One region of the Lysinibacillus sp. FSL L8-0126 genome, then DNA from elsewhere that is predicted to be linked to it. Evidence: riboswitches for the same ligand, from Rfam matches in the RefSeq annotation. Region 1 holds a riboswitch; the other holds the start of a gene.
What was found. A riboswitch is a leader RNA that binds a small molecule or an ion and turns the genes downstream of it on or off. The one in region 1 is predicted to bind FMN.
Positions count from the first base shown of each region.

Region 1 (8,382 bases):
TAGCTAAGGTTTCCTCCATTAATAAGCGTGAGACGCCTTTACCACGATAGGCTGGGGAAATACCTGTACCACCGTTCCAAGCTGTTTTCTTGCCATTCATGATACGAAAACCGTTCATGACAATTGCAATCGGTTCATCTTGGTCAAAAATGACAATGGAATGTTTAGGAGACAGCCCCTCCCCAACCAGTCGATGTAAAAACATTTCGGCCGTCATATGGATATCCACAAAATAGCCTTCAAAGCCTTTGTTCCATGCTTTCAATACTTCCTCTAATGTGCATTGTTCAACTGTTTTGACCTTCATATTTTCCCTCTTCTCAAATGGAATCTAATGTCGCTAAATCTTCTAAGGTTAGTTTTTTCACGATATCATACCCACGCCCTGGACCTTTAGGCTTGATGACAACCGTCCCCATATTCGAAAGGATGCCAAGGCCCATGTCTCTCGGAAAGCTATGACCAATCATTACATTATTCATGCCTTGTGATGGTTTTATTTCCAGCTTGGATGTCAGTGTCGTTAAAATGCTAGTTTGCTCAGCACTGGTAAGATTGCCACCTAACATGAAGATCTCAAACAAAAAAGGGTCAATTTGTACACCGTTAGTTGGAAATGCAAGTAGAGCCGTTTCCTTTGTTCGACAGAACGGACTTGCTGTAATGGGCGAAAGGATGGGAATTTGCCAATAACGCAGCATTTGACCATAGTAAACAGCCTCCCTACGACCATGCTCTGATAGGTTTCTTTGATAGCGGCAACTGTGAAACGTGCCATATGCCTGATCTACACCAACTGTGGCCGTTCCATGCCTTGCATATAAATGAAGCCCACCCTTTCTCAATAACGTCAGGAGATCCTTTTCCATTTTTTTCATCCCCTTCATCATAACACTTTCTATTTTGTAATGTATGTCTAACAAATAGAAAAAAGCTCCCTACAATTTGTAGGAAGCTATTTTCAGTTATTTAATGGGAATATGGACAATAGCAGTTGTTTCTAAATGTTTCGATGAGTCGATTGAAATATGACCATTGTATTTATGGACAATTTCTTTCACAATAAATAACCCTTGTCCTCTTATGCGACCCTGCTCATGCCTTTTCGTTGAAAACCCTTGCTTAAATATGTGGTCAGCATCCACAATATTTGGCCCTGTATTAGTAATTTTAAATTCATACTGTACTTCATCAGCTGTACAGCAAATCATAATTTTACGTTGTCCTTCAGGTAATTCAACCGCAGCATCAATGGCATTATCAATTAAATTGGATAGAATCTTGATTAAATCTGTCGTTTTAATCTTATTAAAGTCATTTTGAGAAATGGTAAAGTCCATATCAATATTATGATTTTGAGCGGTTAATTTTTTCGTTTGTAATAAGATGGACAGACCTGGGTGGTCAATATTTAATTTTAAAGACTTAATCGCTTGAACTTCTTTAGATAGTGAAGACAAATATTGTTTTGCTTGCTCTGTTTTTTCTAATTGTAAAAGACCATGTAACACTTGAATATGATTAGTGAAATCATGACGTAATGATGATACCGAAGTAATCAAAGTTTTAATTTCTGCTTGATATGTGTCCTCTGTAGCGCCGACTTCTTTCGCTACCTCTTTTTGATACCATCGTTGTAAAAATAAAAAAGAACCAATGACAATTAAAATAAATACACCATTAAAAATAAAAATAAATAAATTGTCTTCAATGACTTTTCCCTTAATGCCATTTAATGTGTCTGCGCTGATATCAATGCCTAGATACCCAATAATTTTACCATTCTCATCTTTGATAGGTGTACCAACCGATAAATAAGAACCATGTACAGAATCATGAATCACCTCTGTAACATAGGTTTCACCTTTGTAGGCTTTTGCCACTTGCTTTGCTGGGACAGTACAAACCTCTCCTATATCAAAGCCTTTTTTCAGTTCATTTGGCAGCCCCATAATCATCGCACTTGATACTTCTGGATTATCCACCTTCAACGTATAAACAAACAATGCACCTAGTTTTACTCTGGCATCATTTAAATAGCTTCTTACTTCCCAATAATAATCATTCTTCTGTGGATTCTTCAAAAACTGCTGATAAGCAGCTGTATCAATAGAAGAAGCAATGGAGTTGGCAGCCTCTAAGCTTTGATTGGCAATTGACTCTTCAACGGTCTTTTTAATTTTCACATAGGATGTAATGATGTTTAAACTTGTAAACAAACATAATAAAAGCGTTGATAGAATTAATATTAGTTTTATTTTTCGATTTTTCATATAAAACGGGACTTCCTCACCTATAAATATTCTGGAATATCATTATATAATAATTAACTCTATTTTTTGTTTGTAAAGTGAACATTTCTTGATTATCCTACAGAAATGAAAACAGAAAATCCATTTTACTTGAACTCTACTAAAATTACACACCGTAACCAATAGTTTAATAATCCTTTACAAGAAAGTAAACTAAAAAGGTAACTAATAACATTTTATGTCTCATTTCCTATCCTATAAGCTAATGTAATACCTTCCTAAAGCAAAAGTCACAAAAAGATCAGGTACCTACTACAATACCTGATCTTCAATGAAATTTGTTTATTTTTTATTCGAAGTACGTGTTCGATCCTGTGGCTTTAAAAAGGAAGGTCGTCTACTGTAGCCCTTTGATGAAAGTCTTAATAATGATTTTTTTAGATTTTCCTTCTTCAAATGTGCACTAAAATTTAAATAGGGTACACCTAGCACACGCATATTCGCTGCGTATAAGATGATGAAAAATACTGCAATAAAAAAACCAAATAATCCAAAAAAGGCAGAGGCTATAATAATGATTAGTCGAAAAATACTCATGGCTGTTACAAATGATTGGTTAACCAATGTAAAAGCCGCAATACTCGAAATTGCAATGACAACAATCATTGAAGGGCTCGTAACGCCAGCTTTTATCGCTGCATCTCCGATAATTAAACCTCCCACAACACTAATTGATCCACTAATTGCACTCGGAAGACGTAAGTTGGCTTCACGAAACAATTCAAACATAAATAGCATCATTAGTATTTCAAGAATCGTTGGGAATGGCAATCCCGTTCTCGACTCAACAACTGTTGCTAGAAGAAGAAAAGGAAGTTGTTCTTGATGATACGTAGTCAGCGCAAGCCAAAAGCCTGGTGTTAGCATACTAATTAATATCCCAACAATACGAAGCAATCTTTCCATTGAACTGACAATGACAGGAAAATCATTATCCTCACCCGATTTAAAGAGCAACATTATATTCGTAGGTGTGATCAATGCGTAGGAAACACCATCAATCATTATTAGTATTCTTCCCCTAATTAATGCCTGCATAGCAAAATCCGGTCTCCCGGTATAATCATGCCTGGGCAGTACTTTGGCTGTTTGTTCAATTGCTTCCATCAATAAATCACCATTGACAACAATATCCGTATCAATCTTTTGTAATTGTAGACGGATTTGTTCTAGCATATTTAAATTCACAATGTCATCCATATAGAGTACCGCTACAGTGGTTTTGGAACGTCTCCCAATTTCTAATGTTTCTACACTAAAAGAATTAGTGGGCAAACGCTTTCTTAATAAAGCAATATTAATAAAAACATCTTCTATAAAGTCATCTCTTGGCCCTTTGACCACTAATTCTAGCGATGTTTCTCCGGGCTCTCGATTCGGTTTTTTAGAAATATCACTAGAAAATAGTAATTGATTTTCTTCAAAATACAATAATACATGCCCTTTATAGACTCTTGTTATGGCATCCTCTTGCGTTAAAACCTTTTGTAAATAGGGAATGTGTAAATGCTGGTCGATTTGTTCCTCTAACATGTCATCAGCGACATCACTTAATAAGGATTGGACTCGCTGAACAACTACCGTCTGAAGTATTTGTTCGTTGATCATTGCATCACAAGTTATCAAATGTACTGTATATTGCTGAAATTTATATTGTTGAAAAATCACATCAGCAGAGCGTTGAAATAGTGATTTCAACATTTTCAAATTGATCATTTGTTCCATTGATGAAATACTTCTCATCTCCTACTGAGCCATCTCCAGATTAGTACATTTATGAAAAACGATTACCTTCAATAAATACACTTAAGCATATTTTTCCCATGGATGTGCAAAATATTCAAAGAAACATTTGGTCATTATCCAATCATTTTCTTTAGATTAGCCATCTCAATGGCAGACATGGCAGCATCGTATCCTTTATTACCAGATTTTGTACCAGCACGTTCAATCGCCTGCTCAATATTTTCCGTCGTCACAATACCGAAAATAACAGGTACATTGGTTGATAACGATACATTGGCAATACCTTTTGCTGACTCATTACAAACATAATCATAGTGTGTTGTGGAGCCGCGAATAACCGTACCTAAACCAATAATGGCATCATAGTTCTTTGTTTCTGCTAGTTGTTTCGCAATAAAAGGAACTTCAAAAGCTCCTGGAACCCAAGCAACATCAATAGACGCTTCATCAACACCATGTCGTGTTAAGCCGTCCATTGCACCGTCCAATAATTTGCTTGTGATGAATTCATTAAATCGACCTACCACAACTGCAATTTTTAAACCCGTTCCAATTAATTGTGCTTCAAATGTTTGACCCATTGTTCTTTCTCCTTTTTAAATAGAAATTTTATTTTCAGTTGTCAGCAATTGACTGCGGTAAGCTACAAGTGCCTCTATTGATATCATTTTCAAGTCATGCTGTGCTGCGTACTTTATCAATTCCTCAAAGCGTAGCATATGACCATCATCGCCCATGATCTCGCAAATAACACCCACTGGCACGCTATGACAAAGTTTTGCCAAATCGACAGTCGCCTCCGTATGCCCTCTTCGCTCTAAAACACCATTATCCTTCGCAATGAGCGGAAAAACATGACCAGGTCGACGAAACTCAATCGGCTTCGCTTGCTTTTCAATCATTTTTTGTATCGTAAATGCTCGTTCATACGCACTAATTCCTGTCGTTGTATCCTCATGGTCGATACTTACGGTAAACGCTGTTTGGTGATTATCCGTATTGTGCTGAACCATCGGATGTAAATCTAGCTGTTGTGCAAGCTGCTGTGAAATCGGTGTACAAATTAATCCTCTACCATAGGTTGCCATAAAGTTTATAGTTGCTGGTGTCATGAATTCAGCGAGTGCCAGAAGATCTCCTTCATTTTCCCGATCCTCGTCATCAACCACTACAATCATTTTGCCTTGCTTTAAATCCTCAATGGCCTCTTCAATTGCATATAGCACTTTTGTCATCTCCTCGTTCAGTTGTTAAAAACCATGTTGTGCTAAGTAATCTCTCGTAATGGTTGGTGTTGCTTGCCCTTTTTTCAGGTGCTGTAAAATATATTTACCAACTAAATCTGTTTCGATATTCACAATCGCTCCAGCCTTCTTCATGCCTAATACGGTTTCTTTGTACGTATGGGGAATTAGTGAAATCGTGACACTGTTCGTGTCAACATGGAAAAGGGTTAAGCTTGTGCCATCAATCGTAATAGAACCCTTCGGAATGCAAAATTTGGTTAGTTCCTCTGACAATTCGATATCGATATAGACTGCGTTGGCTACTGGACGTTTGCGCAAAATTTTACCGACCCCATCCACATGCCCAGCAACAAAATGACCGCCAAATCGCCCATTAGCAGGCATGGCACGCTCTAAATTCACGGAATCCCCTACCACGAGCTGCTGTAAATTGGTTGCGTTGACTGTTTCAGGCATCACATCCATCGTAAGCGTCTGTTCCGTAAAATATGTCACCGTTAAACAAACACCATTAACCGCGATACTGTCTCCAAGCTTGACATCTTCTGCTATCTTGGCTGATTGAACTGTTATTTTCATACTGTCCCTATCGCTTTGCATGGCTTTTAAAATGCCAATATCCTCTACAAGCCCTGTAAACATTCCATCACCTACTTTTCATTGATTTAGGCTTCTATCCTTCACTTTTGAAGTCTTATCCATCAGTTTCGAAGGTCTATCCGTCACTTCTCTAGTTTTATCCGTCTCCTCCTTCTCTAGCTCTAGCTATCGATAAAAAACAAAAACCCCTTTCAGCAAAGGGGTTTGGGAGTAATAAGACATCAACAAATAAGCCTAATTGAAAACTATTTTTTCCATAGACTGTCATCTCATTTGTTCTTCTCCCATCCAGACTATAACTGTCGGTTTTGGATTTGCACCAAATCAGCTTGCGCTCACGGACTTTGAATTACTTCATCACCGCCGATTGGGAATTTCACCCTACCCCGAAGAACATCTTCTATTCGATTGGCACTAAATAAAAAAACTTCCCAACAAGCTTGTGGGAAGTAGTGTAATAAATGCATAGGAAAATAAACCTTCTAAATTACAATCAATTTAAAAAGCTCGCATTTTTACCCTTCTCCCATCCAGACTATAACTGTCGGTTTTGGATTTGCACCAAATCAGCTTGCGCTCACGGACTTTGAATTACTTCATCACCGCCGATCGGGAATTTCACCCTACCCTGAAGGATTTTTTATTTAGCTAATCTTACGATAACACTATTTTATTCTATTATCCATCCTTCTTTTTAAAAATTTTTCAAAAAGAATTATAGCAGATCAACAATGCATCCAGGTTTTTCGCGTTTGTGACGTCCGCCTGAGGCATTGAGGCAACATGCAATATTATTGCCACAGGAGGCGGCGTTTTTTGATGGTGTTATCAGGTGTTTAATCACTCGTCAGCAAGGGAGTCTTCAGCTTAATATAACAATGACTTGATAAATGTAAACGAAATCATTAAACTGATAACATTTAAACTGTGCATGGAACTTCCCTTTCACTAAAACGTTCCTTTACAAGTGACAATTCAGTCCAGCACTTTGGAGGTCATTTACTTGCTATTTTTTAAAAACATCCCATTGAAGCAAGGTATTTTCTATGCCTTATTAATGCTCTGCTGCGTGCTTTCGATTGTGTTCGTTCATCATAATGAATCATTTTATGATCGACCGATTGCTGAGGTGATAAAAGCTGATGTAGCAGAATCAGAACCAATGACAGATATGTATGATAATGATGATTATTTATTTACACAGCATATTACAGCCGTGATACAAAATGGACCACATAAAGGGCAATCCATCCATTTGACGAATGACTATTCCGCCTCTGGAGCTTTCGATCAAGAATACCGTGTGGGCAATGAAATCTTTGTCTCCATAGATAATCACGCATCACAGTCAGGGCTAACTGGGACCATTCTCGATTTAAAACGAGATCAAACCCTTCTCATGATTGCGTGGATTTTTATTTTTGTCTTACTCCTTATAGGAAAAAGACAAGGCTTGTTTTCCATCATTAGTTTAATTGTTAATGCATTGATTTTATCATTCGCGTTAGATTTATATGTGAAACATGGTAACCTGAGCTTGTTAGTCATCAGTGGTATTTGCGCTCTTCTATTTACGATCATTTCGTTGTTACTGATTAGCGGCTTGAACACGAAAACGTATGCAGCTATTGTGTCTACACTTTTAGGAACCGTTATGGCACTCATCATTAGCTCTGTCGTGATGTGGTTAACTGGTGAAAACGGTCTTCGCTATGAAGAAATGCAATTTTTAACACGCCCCTATCGTACAGTCTTTATGGCTGGCTTATTTATTGGCTCACTTGGGGCTGTCATGGATGTCTCTATTACGATGGCTTCTTCAATCTTTGCTTTATATGAACAAGACCCTACTATTTCTGTGAAGGCACTTAAATCTTCAGGGCATGAAATCGGGAAAGATATTATGGGCACCATTACGAGTATTTTGTTCTTTGCCTACCTTTGCGGCTCCATACCGATGGTTATTCTCTATTTGAAAAATTCTTCTACTTTAGGACTCACGCTGTCCTTGAATCTTTCTTTAGAATTAGCTCGCGCCTTAGCAGGTGGTATTGGGGTTGTCCTCACGATTCCGATCAGTCAGTATACTGCTCTATTTTTCATTAATCGAAAGAGGGTTCAAGAATGAATGTAATTGTGTTATTAGCTTTTATTTTATGTCTATTGATGGTCGCAATTGGCGGGAAGCAAGGTGTACGTTCGTTTCTTTCTTTATTCCTAAATTTCGGTGTGCTCTTTGTGACGATCTTTTTAATGACCAACCCTAAAAATAGCCCCATCATCTTAACGTTCGTTGCCTGTACAATTATTAGTTGTATTAGCCTTTTCTATATCAATAAAACAAACAGTAAAACCATTACAGCATTTATCTCTACTATGGTGACGATTGTTGTCTTACTTCTTTTTATTACATTTGTAACGAAAAAGTTGATGATTCAAGGATTTGGTGAAGAATCAACAGAAGAAATAAGCATCTT
Region 1 is NZ_CP152028.1:4,584,645-4,593,026, forward strand. Features, by position in the region: gene MHI34_RS22290 (GNAT family N-acetyltransferase) at 1-307, opposite strand, end outside; gene MHI34_RS22295 (histidine phosphatase family protein) at 321-869, opposite strand; gene MHI34_RS22300 (ATP-binding protein) at 966-2,273, opposite strand; gene MHI34_RS22305 (spore germination protein) at 2,595-4,037, opposite strand; gene ribE (6,7-dimethyl-8-ribityllumazine synthase) at 4,172-4,639, opposite strand; partial or broken gene ribB (3,4-dihydroxy-2-butanone-4-phosphate synthase) at 4,694-5,284, opposite strand; gene ribE (riboflavin synthase) at 5,309-5,947, opposite strand; FMN riboswitch at 6,178-6,303, opposite strand; FMN riboswitch at 6,420-6,545, opposite strand; gene MHI34_RS22325 (YibE/F family protein) at 6,909-8,033, shown strand; gene MHI34_RS22330 (YibE/F family protein) at 8,030-8,382, shown strand, end outside.

Region 2 (8,382 bases), 290 kb from region 1:
TATTACGAAAGAAATGATGATGCCTTCTTCGACAGATCAAGAAAAAATGGAATCTTATGTCGTGCTAGGTTTCCCATTAAATGTTGAAAATGCAGTACACGGAGCTGTCTTCATCTATCAAAGCCCAGATGCACTACATAAAACCTCTAAGGAAACAACGAAAATTGTTTTTTTGGCGGCTTTCATTGCATTCGTGTTGACGACATTCTTCGCGTTTTTCCTTTCCTCACGTATTACGTCACCACTTAGAAAAATGCGAGAGTTGGCTTTTGAAATTGCGAAGGGTAATTTTGAAGCGAAAATGCCAACAACTCAAAATGATGAAATTGGTCAACTTGCTGTTGCCTTCAATCAAATGGGCCGTCAATTAAAGCATAACTTAGAGGTCATCAATCAAGAAAATGAACAACTTTCAAATATTTTGACATCTATGACAGATGCAGTTATTACATTTAATCGTGACCTTACAATATTATTAAGTAATCCACCAGCTGAACGACTTATGCAAAAATGGTTCGTCAATAAAGGCTCACAAAGTGCTAAACCTATTCCTCCAGAGCTGTATCATATGCTTGATCATGTGCTAATGTTTGAGGATAAACTAGAAGAGGAAATTGAAATGGATGGTAACTACTATACATTTACTATTAGCCCTCTTTATAGTGGTGACATGATACGTGGCGCTGTGGCTGTTATTCGTGATATGACTGAGCAACATCGCTTAGAAAAACTACGATCCGATTTTATCGCCAATGTCTCTCATGAGCTACGGACACCAATTGCCATGCTGCAAGGATATTCTGAAGCATTAATGGATGATGATTTTATTCAGGATCAGGAAGAACGTAATGAGATTACTAAAATCATTTATGATGAATCGAAGCGGATGGGGCGTCTTGTAACAGATTTATTAGATTTAGCACGCATGGAATCGGGACATATGACGCTGTATAAAGATGAATTACCGATTAATTCTACATTCGAACGTATTACTCAAAAATTTGCACAGGTTGCAAAGGAAAAACACGTTCGTCTATTGTTTGAAAGTGAATTTAATGACGATGCCATGATTAATATCGATGAGGATCGTATTGAACAAGTGCTCACAAATCTAGTAGATAATGCACTTAGACATACGGATGAAGGAGCAGTCACTGTAAAAGTTGAGCAGGAACCAACATTCGCTAAAATATCTGTTCAAGATACAGGGCACGGCATTCCTCATGACGACTTACCTTATGTCTTTGAACGTTTTTATAAAGCAGATAAGGCACGCACCCGTTCAAAAGGTGGTACGGGTCTCGGCTTAGCCATTGCAAGAAATATTGTGAAGGCACACTCAGGTAATATTATGGTAGACAGTGTGCTGAAAGAAGGTACGACCTTCACGTTTTATTTACCGTTCGATTAATAACATGTATTGCTATTAATTGGCTGTAACTTTCACGAATGTAAGACGACAAATATTATAGAACGGGGGTGGAGTGCTTTGAATGACTCCGTGTTCCATCGACTATACGATGCATATCACCAAGACGTGTTCCAGTTTTTAATATATTTAGTAAAAAACCGTACATTGGCTGAAGATTTAGCACATGAAGTTTATGTACGAGTATTGCGCTCATATGATCAATTTGCAGGTAATAGTAGTGAGAAAACATGGCTTTTTGCTATTGCCAAAAATGTAGCGATTGATCATTTTAGAAAGCAGGCTGTACGCCAGAAGCATTCACTTGATTTCTTTGACTGGGAAACGGAACAGCTCCATTCAACCACACCATCACCGGAAGATATGCTACAGGCCAGTGATGAATTTATGCAAGTAGCGTCAGCACTGGAAAACTGTACAGGCGACCAAAAAATGGTCATTATTATGCGCTATTTTCAGGATTTATCGATTGCAGAAACTGCTCAAATATTAGATTGGACAGAAGCTAAGGTAAAAACGACCCAGCATCGAGCCATAAAATTTTTAAGGCAACAGCTACAGCCGATTAGAGAACAGGAGGCGAAACGGCAATGACGCATAAGCCATTTGATGATGAGCAGCTTGAACATGTATTGAACAATGCCCCTAAGCTTTCTGACCACCGTTCAAAAGAGGACATATTAAATCGGTTAATGGCAGATGCTCGCTTGCAGGATAACAGTTACCTTCAAGAAGCGATACAACAACCAAAAGAGGATGAACAAAAGCAAAGCAATTCCTCCATCCAAGAAGAACAAACAACACGATCTAAGCTTCGTAAAATGCCAATTTTTATGAGCATTGCAGCAGTTTTTGCGTTAACGATACTTGTAGGCTCAATGGTCATGAATAATGATGTTGGACATAAAGATCAAGCTAGTACTGCCGATACGGCTACCTATTCTACTTTACAGGAAGATCTTTCTCCAAAGGAGGCTGCTACGCAAGACGAAGCACTCCAATCTCCTATCGTAGCAGAGCATGAGCGCATGTTATCTTTACGGTCATCTGTCTATGAGGAAGATGTGAAAGATGCTGTCGTTTTCCGTATTGGCTTAGCAGGGCGAGATGCGGAAAGTGTACCAATGACGTATGTGATACCAAATGAGCGAGTAGCAACGGATTTTGGAACAGAAAAACCTTCTACTTTACAGATGTATGAAAAATACGCGCCTCAAATAGATGAGAAAGCTAAAGGATTTACTGATTACCATCCTTACAAAGGTGAGCTGAAGGAGAAGGATGATAAGCTTGTCCATGTGTTGCCAAAGGACAATAGCTATGATGTTGCTTCTGCTACTGTCAATGAGTACAAAGGAACTTTGGAGGATACATTCTCTGATTCTGAATATACAGAAGTTGAGATTCAAAATGAAGATGGAACACCTTATGAGTTTTCTCAAGAAGGTGAGCCAAGTCCACCTATGTCATTAACGAACGCCAAGCATTATAATTATTATATATATCAAGATGGTACAGGTGCAGAATATTTATCACCAGATTTCCGTCAAACATTTGCAAATGTCACAGAGGCGCTCACACTGATGAAAAATAAAAATGATGATGTCTATGTGTCGGTTGTTCCTGAAAACGTATCATATACGGTCACAGAGGAAGCAGAGGGTGTAGTCGTTACATTTGATCTTCCGCTTGATTTAACATCAATGGAACCGATTCGTGCCACACAACTGATTGAGGCCATGATGTTAACGGCTGCTAGCTTTGACCAACAATTACGCCTAAATAATGTTGTCCAAGAAAGCTGGGAGGGCTTTGATTTAAAAATGTTTTTACCAAAGCCTGTAGGGCCAAATAAGCAATATATGCCTTAGTCAAAGAAAATAACAATAAGAAATGGAGCATTCCTGTTCGGTGAGGATGCTCCATTTTTTTTACAATGCATACAAGTCTAATAGGTTTTTTGAGCAGAACTATTTACTTTTTGTTGATAATTCTTTATAGTAAAACTGTAGTATAAAATAATAGTGATTCATCTTCGGGGCAGGGTGAAAATCCCGACCGGCGGTAATAGAGTGCTAAACCGTTAATGTTTATTCATTAACTCGAATGGTTTAGGCAAAACTCTTTAGCCCGCGACCTGTGCAAATTTATTTGCATGGCTGACTTGGTGAAATTCCAAGGCCGACAGTTACAGTCTGGATGGGAGAAGATGGAGGTACGATCGTCATTCATTGTTATGAAATGAACTATGACCGAGCGCTTTTTTTGTATGGCTTTTAAAATAGTGCTCAAAAAATAGTTTAGATTGACGCTTATTCGTCATGCCTTTCTCCCTTGTGCTTTTTAATGCATAAGGGTTTTTTCATGCTAACAATTGAAAGATCGTCACCTTTCTTCTTGCGAGATTGAATCAGCAAAGAGGAGAGAGTTTTCTATGAAGAAAAATGTTAAACTTCAATCGTTTATTACGATTGGTATGCTGAGCAGTATTTCGTTTTTATTAATGCTTTTTAATTTCCCAATACCGCCGTTCCCAGCATTTTTGGAAGTGGACTTTAGTGATATGCCTGCATTAATAGCGGCCATCACAATGGGACCTGTAGCTGGTATTTTAGTAGAATTATTTAAAAATGTGTTGGATTGGATTTTCTCGGGTACGCCAACAGGTGTGCCAGTAGGGCATATTGCCAACTTTACAACAGGCATTTTATTTATTTTGCCAGTTAGCTTTATTTTTAATCGTTTTAAAACGACTGCTGGTCTTGTTGGAGGTTTAGCGACAGGAACAGTCGTGATGGCAGTAGGAATGAGCGTTTTGAACTATGTTGTATTTTTACCGATGTACACATATTTCCTTGGTATGGAACCTGTTGTAGGTGACTCCCTTTATAAAATGATCGTCGCTGGAATTTTACCATTTAATATTGTAAAAGGTATTTTATTAACAGCTATTATGGCGTTTTTATTTACTACAATGCGCAAATGGATCGACCGCCAGCGCTCTATGTATATAGCAAAATAATGGACCATAAACCTCGAGTAGTTAGCTCGAGGTTTTTTTTGTGGGAAGAAGTGATGGGACGAATAAAATTAGAAAAAAGTAGTAGAAAATGTTCGTGCTCTAGTGCTTTATTATTATAATCTAGTCGAAGAACACATTTTCATGTAGAATAGAGGGGAGTTTAGAAAGTTTGAGGAGTTTGAAGAGATGAGTGAAAAAAAGGGACAGTGGTCTAGTAAATTAGGATTTATTTTAGCATCAGCGGGTGCTGCGATTGGACTAGGAGCAATTTGGAAGCTACCGTATGTAACGGGGCAAAGTGGTGGAGGTGCATTCTTCCTAATCTTTGTGTTATTTACGTTATTAATAGGGTTGCCAATGCTATTGTCCGAGTATGTTTTAGGGCGTGGTACACAATCGGAGGCGGTAACCGCGTATAAAAAGGTTGCTCCGACAAAAACGGGATGGGCTTGGATTGGCCGAATGGGTGTGCTAGGTTGTTTTTTATTATTAACATTTTATAGTGTTGTTGGAGGTTGGATCTTTATTTACAGCGGGCTAGGTGTTGCTGGCGCTGTGATAGATCCTGCGATTGATCCAGCTGCACTATTTGGAAAAATTATAGGTACACCATGGATTACGCTAGTAGGTTTAGCTTTGTTTACATTAGCTAACGTACTCGTTATTTCATTAGGTGTACAAAATGGTATTGAAAAGGCGAATAAATGGATGATGCCGTTACTCTTTGTGATGTTCATTGTTCTGGTTGTGCGTGCTGTTACATTAGATGGCGCAATGGAGGGAGTGAAATTCTTCTTATGGCCTGATTTCTCAAATATTACTGGTAGGGCATTATTAGAAGCGTTAGGACAATCATTCTTTGGATTAGCTGTAGGATTTTCTTGTCTTGTTACATATAGTTCCTATCTAAAAAAAGATGTCAGCCTTCCGAATTCAGCAGGTTCTGTTGTGCTCTTAACCGTGCTTGTATCATTTTTAGCGGGTTTAGCAATCTTCCCTGTTGTGTTTGCCTTTGATTTAGAGCCAGCCGCGGGACCGGGCTTGTTGTTCATGGTGCTGCCGACAGCTTTTAGTCAAATGCCGTTTGGAGAATTATTTTTAGCGATGTTTTTATTGCTATTTTTATTTGCTACATTAACGTCATCATTTAGTTTATATGAGATTATCGTAGCGGCATTTATGGAACATAGTCAGAAATCTCGTCCGATGTGGACGCTTTTACTTGGTGTAGTCGTATTGATTGCGGCTATTCCAGCGGCACTTTCTTCTAGTGTTTTATCGGATGTAACCATTTTTGAGAAAAGTATTTTTGATGCCACTGATTTTTTAGTGTCGAATATAATGCTGCCATTAGGAAATTTATTCATTGCGATTTTTATTGCCCACATAGTGGATAAGGAATTTGTAAGGAAAGAACTGTTAATGGGTAGTCACTTAGGACAGGGCTATTATGCAACATATCGTATGTTAATGTTAGTCGTTGTACCGATCGTTATTCTAGTTGTGTTCATTAATATGCTATTACAATATTAAAATAAAAAAAGTGTATCCATTGTGGAAATGGATACACTTTTTTTATGCATCGAAAATCAAGATAAATATATTCTAAAAAAACTATGTTATAAAACCTAACATATCTATTGCGTGAATTTCAATTTTCATGTATTTTAAGAACAGTTATAAAAACGTATGTTAACTAAATTTACATTGGAGTGGTGAAGAATGAAACATTACACAAAAGAAGATATTATACGCCGAGTAAAGGAAGAAAATGTGAAATTTATTCGCCTACAATTTACAGATATATTAGGAACAATCAAAAATGTGGAAGTCCCTGTCAGTCAGTTAGAAAAAGCATTAGATAATAAAGTCATGTTTGATGGTTCATCCATTGAAGGTTTTGTGCGTATAGAGGAATCTGATATGTATTTAAAGCCTGACTTTGATACATTCGTGATTTTCCCTTGGACTGCTGAGAAAGGCAAGGTGGCTCGTTTTATTTGTGATATTGCCAGACCAGATGGAACGCCGTTTGAAGGAGATCCGCGCTCCAATTTGAAACGCGTTTTAAAGGAAATGGAGGAGTTAGGCTTTACTTCCTTTAATTTAGGGCCAGAGCCAGAGTTCTTCTTATTCAAACTGGATGATAAGGGGCATCCAACACTAGAGTTAAATGATAGTGGAGGCTACTTCGATTTAGCACCGACAGATTTGGGAGAGAATTGTCGTCGTGATATCGTTTTAGAGTTAGAGGGAATGGGCTTTGAAATTGAAGCCTCCCATCATGAAGTCGCACCTGGTCAGCATGAAATTGATTTTAAGTATGCTAGTGCCATTGAGGCATGTGATAACATACAAACGTTTAAGTTAGTCGTAAAAACCATTGCTGCACAGCATGGTCTCCATGCAACATTTATGCCGAAGCCATTATTCGGTGTAAACGGCTCAGGAATGCATTTTAATCTATCATTATTCGAAGGTGATAAAAATGCCTTCTATGATGAACATGCAGACTTACAATTAAGTGCAACGGCACGTAGTTTTATGGCAGGGATTATAAAGCATGTACACGGCTTTACCGCTATTACGAATCCACTTGTTAATTCCTATAAACGGCTAGTGCCTGGCTATGAGGCTCCTTGTTATGTCGCGTGGTCTGCTCAAAACCGTTCACCACTAATTCGTATTCCAGCAGCTCGTGGACTATCTACTCGAATTGAATTGCGTTCAGTTGATCCAGCTGCAAATCCATACTTAGCAATGGCTGTTATTTTAGCATCTGGACTTGATGGTATACGGAAAGATTTAACGCCACCTGCAGCAGTAGATCGTAATATTTATAAAATGACAGCAGGAGAGCGAGAGTTGAACGGAATTGATAGCTTACCTTCCTCATTAGAATATGCGTTGATTGAATTAGAGATGGATACCATTGTTCGTAATGCACTAGGCGATCATATTTATGATAAATTTACAGTCGCCAAAGAAATTGAGTGGAATAAATATCGCACACGCGTCCACAACTGGGAACGTGAGGAGTATTTAACGATGTACTAAAAAGCGTTGGAGCTGTTTTGGCTCCAACACTTTTACATTTCCTTTCTTTTCATCTATTATTAGAGAAAAGGAGTGTGGGCAATGACACAAACGACCCAGGTTGTGACCATTCAAAACAATGATATTGTGCAATTTGAACATGACATTAACCGGGCTTTAGTAGATTTAAGAAGCTTTTTAATACTTGATATCAAATACAATACGCTCTATATTGGCGAACAGACAGTCATCCATTCTGCTTTAATTATTTATCAACAAAACGATTAGCAATATGTACTTGAGATGAGTCATGTCATTAAGACGTGACTTTTTTATTGAAATAAAGATAAAAGAAAGGCACGATCTTCTGGAAAAGTTAATGACAATTGGGCCACTTCATTTTTTGATTGCCAAGCAATGTCATAAATTAATTCGTCAGGATCATGAATCATCATTTGTCCGTCAATCATAACTGTTTCAAAGTAATGAACTTCCACAGCTTCGTTCTGCTTACAATAAATTTCTTTTAGAATAGCTACTATATAGCCCGTTTCTTCATAAACCTCTCGAATACAGCAAGCCTTAAAATCTTCCGCTGCTTCTTTACCACCTGATGGAACAGCCCACGTTTTTTCTTCTTCCACCGTTCCTTGTAAAACCATTAATAATTGATTGTTATCGTTCAAACAAATAGCAGCAGCACCTTGCCATTTTCCCAAGAGAAAAACCTCCATTTCATTTCTATTTATACTTAATTTACCTATTAAAGAACGTAGTTGTAAATATGTGTAGGGTGGAGGGTGAAAATAAGTAGGGAGAATCGTCGGGAAAATACTTCCCTTTTAACCTGTCCAAAGTTAGCATAAAAAGACAGGTTATACAGCAATATCTATTT
Region 2 is NZ_CP152028.1:178,920-187,301, reverse strand. Features, by position in the region: gene MHI34_RS00920 (ATP-binding protein) at 1-1,411, shown strand, start outside; gene sigX (RNA polymerase sigma factor SigX) at 1,469-2,023, shown strand; gene MHI34_RS00910 (RNA polymerase subunit sigma) at 2,020-3,300, shown strand; FMN riboswitch at 3,457-3,644, shown strand; gene MHI34_RS00905 (ECF transporter S component) at 3,864-4,451, shown strand; gene MHI34_RS00900 (sodium-dependent transporter) at 4,638-5,984, shown strand; gene glnA (type I glutamate--ammonia ligase) at 6,174-7,508, shown strand; gene MHI34_RS00890 (sporulation protein Cse60) at 7,590-7,775, shown strand; gene MHI34_RS00885 (NUDIX hydrolase) at 7,820-8,206, opposite strand.
Region 2: another riboswitch for FMN. It lies ahead of MHI34_RS00905 (ECF transporter S component); the one in region 1 lies ahead of ribE (riboflavin synthase).